Regions from separate parts of the Sporosarcina sp. FSL K6-1508 genome, predicted to be linked through region 1. Evidence: predicted binding sites of a transcription regulator. Region 1 holds the regulator's gene; the other holds the start of a gene.
What was found. Region 1 encodes LexA, which represses DNA repair genes until DNA is damaged. Its sites were predicted from a motif close to CGAACATATGTTCG; they were not measured.
Positions count from the first base shown of each region.

Region 2: the regulator LexA is predicted to act here: its motif matches at 1,791-1,804, upstream of parE (DNA topoisomerase IV subunit B).

Region 1 is NZ_JBBOXF010000001.1:4,111,125-4,114,335, reverse strand. Features, by position in the region: gene MKZ11_RS21155 (methionine gamma-lyase family protein) at 1-1,169, shown strand, start outside; gene lexA (transcriptional repressor LexA) at 1,306-1,926, opposite strand; gene yneA (cell division suppressor protein YneA) at 2,131-2,439, shown strand; gene MKZ11_RS21140 (YneB family resolvase-like protein) at 2,436-3,098, shown strand; gene MKZ11_RS21135 (DUF896 domain-containing protein) at 3,162-3,211, shown strand, end outside.
Region 2 is NZ_JBBOXF010000001.1:3,258,057-3,261,267, reverse strand. Features, by position in the region: gene parE (DNA topoisomerase IV subunit B) at 1-1,776, opposite strand, end outside; gene plsY (glycerol-3-phosphate 1-O-acyltransferase PlsY) at 2,078-2,680, shown strand; gene MKZ11_RS16350 (HesB/YadR/YfhF family protein) at 2,718-3,011, shown strand; gene MKZ11_RS16345 (hypothetical protein) at 3,088-3,211, opposite strand, start outside.

The DNA of each region.
Region 1 (3,211 bases):
TTTACAATCAACGGAAAGTGCTTGCTGCGTTCCGTAAAAATACGGTGAGCGATTTTCATCTGACAGGCTCAACAGGTTATGGCTATGATGACGCGGGTCGAGATGTATTGGAACAAGTATATGCTGACGTTTTTGGAGCGGAGGATTGCCTTGTGCGCAATCAAATCATATCCGGAACACACGCAATCTCCATCAGCCTTTTCGGTATTCTAAGACCGGGTGATGAACTGCTCTATATAACAGGGAAACCTTATGATACATTGGATTCCATTGTATCGGGAAAAGGGAAGGATACAGGTTCGCTACATGATTACGGCATTACTTATAAACATATTGATTTGAATGAAGATGGGACAGTTAATTTTGAAGAAGTCGTGAAAAACATGCACGATAAAACGAAAATAGTAGCCATTCAGCGCTCGAAAGGTTACTCCGATCGGCCGTCTTTCATGGTGGATGAAATCGGTGAAATGGTCCTTCAAGTGAAAGCTGTCAATCCGGATGTTGTCGTTTTTGTCGACAATTGCTATGGTGAATTTGTTGAAGAGAAAGAGCCGACCGAAGTCGGTGCTGATCTGATGGCGGGCTCGCTGATTAAAAATCCAGGCGGCGGTCTTGCAAGAACAGGCGGTTATATTGCAGGCCGTGCCGATCTCGTTGAAAAATGTGCGTACCGCATGACCTCTCCAGGCCTTGGCGCAGAAGCAGGAGCATCCCTTGATACACTACGGGAGATGTACCAGGGATTTTTCCTGGCCCCTCATGTTGTCAGCCAAGCTGTAAAAGGTGCGCTATTCACAGCCGCACTCCTTGAAAGTTTCGGGCTCGATACATCCCCGCATTTCACGGAAAAAAGAACAGATCTAATTCAGACCGTCTCATTCAAGAATGCGGACCAAATGATTGCATTCTGTCGATCCATTCAAGAAAACTCGCCCATCAATGCGCACTACGCCCCCGAACCGTCGTATATGCCAGGCTACACAGACGATGTCATCATGGCAGCAGGGACTTTCATCCAAGGTTCCAGCATCGAGCTGACTGCAGACGGCCCAATCAGACCGCCTTACACTGCGTATGTCCAAGGAGGCTTAACATACGAGCATGTAAAAGTGGCTGTATTATCTTCTATAGGTAAACTTGTTCGTGAGAACTTAATCGGCAAATAAAGTTGACTAGTAGATATGGCTAAGACGAAGGGTAAGCTGGAACCCGTCAAGGCAAAGCCTGGCACGGTCATATTAATTCCCCAAATAAAAAAGGGTTGTTTCCTTCGAAGGAAACAGCCCTTTTGCATACTATAAATTAATGAATCATGCGATAAACGCCGACTACTTTACCAAGAATAGAAACGTTATCCAAAATGATAGGATCCATTGAAGCATTCTCAGGTTGCAGGCGGAAATAATCTTTTTCCTTAAAGAAGCGTTTGACTGTAGCTTCGTCTTCATCAGTCATCGCAACAACAATCTCCCCGTTATTTGCTGTCTGTTGCTGTTTGACGACAACGTAGTCTCCATTGAGAATTCCGGCTTCAATCATACTGTTTCCTACTATTTCAAGCATGAACAGCTTGTCCTCTGAAGTACCGAAGGATTCAGGAAGGGGGAAATACTCCTCGATATTTTCAATAGCTGTGATGGGCAGTCCAGCCGTAACTTTACCGACAAGAGGCACGTGAAGAACACCTGGCTTTAATGTTTCCAAACCTTCCGGATCGAGTACTTCGATTGCTCTTGGTTTTGTCGGATCTCTTCGAATGAAGCCTTTGCTTTCCAAACGAGCTAGATGGCCGTGAACAGTTGAGCTTGATGCAAGACCGACAGCCTCGCCAATTTCTCTTACGGATGGTGGATAACCTTTTTGTTTCACTTCTGATTTAATGAAAGACAAAATATCTTCTTGTCTCTTCGAAATCTTTTTCATCCCATTCACCTCTCACCTTATATTCTGCTAATTTCCGAAAGTCGTGAAATAGGTCACCGACAATCTAGACTTTTCAATAGATTCATTATATCAGCCCTCTATAGAAATGGCAAACACAGGTTCTAATAAGTGTTGACATTTCATTTTGTATTTCCTATAATAGGAACAGGTATTCCGAACAGACATTCGCAAGGGGGAATTATAATGACTTTTATTAAAAAAAATAACTATGTTCTGCTTATTATCGTTTTATGTATAGGTTTCGCAATCATAGGTGCAAATAAATATGGACAAGAGCAGGCAATTACAACAATCACCATTACAGAAGGAGATACCCTTTGGGACCTCGCATATCTTCATTCCGAAAATGTGCCTGCAGATAAGTGGATCAAAGAGGTAATGAGCTTAAATGACCTATCATCTGCTACTATTAAAAAAGGGGAAGATTTGCTTCTGCCTGTTGTACGAACCGTTGAAAAAAATAAAACACAATTGGCTGGTGTTAATCGATGACTGGACAGCATGAAAAATGTGTCATCTACTGCCGGGTGAGCACTGAAAAAGAAACACAGGAAATGTCGCTGACGAGACAGGAAGAAGAACTAGTGGACTTGGCAGCTGAACTTGGTCTTGACCATGTTGCAACATTTAAAGATAAGCATAGCGGTTTTGATATCGACCGTGAAGGGCTTCTAAGTCTTCTGGATTACATTCGTGATGAAGAGGTCGATGCGGTTCTGATCCAAGATGAGACACGACTTGGACGGGGAAATGCACGGATGGCAGTGTTGCATCTACTGGCAAAAACAGACACTGCGATTTATTCGCATAATGACAGCGGGCCAATAGCGCTTAATGAAATGGATACAATGCTACTCGAAATTCTAGCCATCGTTGAAGAATATCAGCGTAAATTACACAATGCAAAAATCAAACGGGGCATGAAACGTGCGGTAAGAGAAGGATATCGACCGGAACGCAATTTGAAGAATAGAGGCAATGCAGAAGGCCGTGAGCGAATTGAAGTGCCGATAGGTGAAATTGTTTCGTTGAGAGAAAAAGGGCTGACTTACGAAGAAATTACAGGGGTTCTGAAAGGGCTCGGGCATGATATCAGCAAAGCTACGGTACATCGCAGGTATAAAGAATATGAGGTTGAGCAGGAAGGCTGATTCATTGCACTTTCTGCTCTTTTTGTATACGTTAATAACACAAAACTAAATGGAGGAAATAATATGCTATCAGCTGATAAAATCAAACGAATTAATGAACTTTCAAAAAAATC
Region 2 (3,211 bases), 850 kb from region 1:
CGTTTCCCATAACTGATCGGCATTCATTTCCCCGAGTCCTTTGTATCGTTGCAACATATACCCTTTGCCGACTTTTTCGATCGCTTCATCAAGATCCGTGCCTTCAGTCCAGGCGTATGCAAATTTTTCGCTCTTCCCTGTCCCTTTAAACACTTTGTAAAGAGGCGGCAATGCGATATATACTTTCCCAGCTTCAATAAGCGGTTTCATGTATCGATAGAAAAACGTCAGCAGTAGCACCTGAATATGTGCTCCATCCGTATCCGCATCTGTCATGATAACGATTTTATCGTAAGCGATGTCTGCGACTTGAAAGTCTGATCCGACGCCGCCCCCGATTGCATGGATAATCATATTGATTTCTTCATTTTTCATGATATCCTCGAGTTTTGCTTTTTCAGTGTTGAGCACTTTTCCTCGCAGTGGAAGAATTGCCTGGAATACACGGTCTCGCCCTTGTTTTGCGGATCCGCCGGCAGAATCACCTTCGACGAGATAAAGTTCATTTTTTGCAGCATTTCTAGATTGAGCAGGTGTTAATTTACCTGAAAGAAGTGTATCAGATCTTTTTCTCTTTTTTCCAGTACGTGCATCTTCCCGTGCTTTGCGCGCCGCCTCACGTGCTTGGTGCGCCCTGATTGCTTTTCGAACGAGCGCCGCACTTAAATCCGCATTTTCTTCAAGAAAATAAAGCAGTTTCTGAGACACGATTGAATCCGTGACTCCCCGTGCTTCACTTGTCCCGAGTTTGCCTTTCGTCTGTCCTTCAAATTGCAGAATTTCTTCTGGTATACGAACCGAAACGATTGCTGCAATTCCTTCACGGATATCTGCGCCTTCGAGGTTTTTATCTTTTTCTTTTAATAAACCAGTTTTTCGCGCATATTCGTTAAATACGCGGGTCATGCCCGTTTTTGCACCAGTTTCATGTGTTCCGCCATCTTTTGTGCGGACATTATTAACGAATGATAAAATTGTTTCTGAATAACCATCACTGAACTGGAATGCAAATTCGACTTCTATGCCCTCTGATTCGCCTTCCAAATATGCGACCTCATGCAAGACGTCCTTCTCTTCATTCAAATAAGAAATGAAGGCTTCAATACCCGTTTCGTATTGAAAGATATCATGCTTGTCCGTTCCTTCTTCCTTTAGCTCGATTTTCAAGCCTTTTAACAGGAATGCAGACTCCCGCAAACGTTCACTTAAGGTTTCATAATGATATTTTAACGTGGAGAAAATTGTCGGATCCGGTTTGAAGTGAATAAGCGTTCCCTTTTCCCGTGTTGTTCCGATTTGTTCAAGCGTCGTGTCCGGCTTACCGCCATTTTCAAAACGCTGAAGGAACTTTTTACCATCGCGAAAAATCGTTACTTCAAGCTTTTCAGACAGCGCGTTTACGACAGATGCACCAACTCCATGAAGTCCGCCGCTTGTTTTGTATCCGCCTTGGCCGAATTTCCCGCCTGCGTGGAGGACGGTAAGAATAACTTCCGTCGTCGGCTTGCCGGATTGGTGTATTCCTGTTGGCATTCCGCGCCCGTAGTCTCGGACACTGACACTGCCGTCTGTATGAAGTGTAACGTCTACCTCATTACCAAATCCCGCTAGCGCTTCATCTACCGCATTATCAACAATTTCATAGACAAGGTGGTGAAGTCCGCGTGAATCAGTAGAACCGATATACATACCAGGCCGTTTTCGTACTGCATCTAAGCCTTCAAGTATATGAATCGAGTCATCATCATACGTATAATTATCTTGTTTTTTCGTCAAAGTACAACCTCCATCAAACGAATGTTCTCTTTTATATAATCGTACTGCTTCCTTTAAAGCTTGTCAAATCAACGTTTTCGGAAGCTTGCTCAATTAATTGTATAGAAGAAAGCGTTTTATTGCAATGAAGATAGAAAATTGTTGGTCCTTTAAATCAGCAGTTAGAGCTTAAAAAGTTCAAAATCAGAGCGTAACTGTTAACCTAAGTTCATACTGTTCTCTATGTGAAGCCCATTGTCGCAACTTCATGGTTCTGCTAAACTAAGTCTATACATAGACAAATAAAAAAAGGGGTACGTCCATGGAACTTATCATACTGTTATTGATTGCTTATGTAATCGGCTCAATTCCTTCCGCTCTCTGGGTTGGGAAACTTTTTTACAAAACGGATATCCGTGAACACGGCAGTGGAAACCTTGGCGGAACGAATACTTTCCGTGTACTCGGCAAAACAGCGGGGCTTACTGTTACAATACTCGACATTTTAAAAGGAACGGCGGCTGCACTGTTGCCACTCCTTCCTATTTTCGACAGTGTTTCAGTCCATCCCTTGATTCCAGGAGTTCTAGCGGTTGTGGGGCATATGTATCCCGTCTTCGCTCATTTCAAAGGGGGGAAGGCCGTTGCGACTTCCGGCGGTGTGTTGCTCGCCTATGAATGGCCTGTTTTCATTCTCGTGCTCATAACATTTTTCGTCGCTTTGAAAGTAACAAAAATGGTGTCCTTATCGTCAATGATCGTATCTGTGGTGGGCTTTTTATACAGCATCTACTACTATTTCCGAACAGGCGATATTTATTTGATGGTAATGATCGGCTTGTTTGGCGCTTTCATCTTCTACCGTCACCGAGCCAATATCGGTCGCATCAAAGCAGGAACCGAGCCAAAAGTAAAGTGGTTATAATACAATGGAGTCAGAGTTCGAAAGGCTGGTGTTTCCAATGAAGATTATTTTGTCGAACGAAGCGCTTTTATGGTTTAAAGAGGAGATGGAAGCTGAATCTGGTGACGCCATCCGCTTTTTTGCAAGATACGGTGGGTCAAGTTCACTTCACGCGGGCTTTTCATTAGGTGTGACAAAAGAACAGCCCGATGAAGTGGCTGTTGAAATAGTGCATGATAATGTCCGTTATTATATTGAAAGCCGGGACAAATGGTATTTCATTGATCATGATTTACATGTCAATGTAGATCCGAAACTGGGTGAACTTATCTATTCATACGAAAAAGCGTGAGGGCAAAATGCCTCACGCTTTTCTTAATTTATTTGCGAATAGAATAATTATGCATTTTTATATTGCATATTCATGTTCAAAGTCCGAACCGTTCCAATTGGTCGATTAGCCCTTCCTTTTCTAAAATGTCACGTTCATGCTTACCGAACAGATCGAAATGAGGATAATCGTCACGCATATCAATCCAGTCCCGCTTCAAT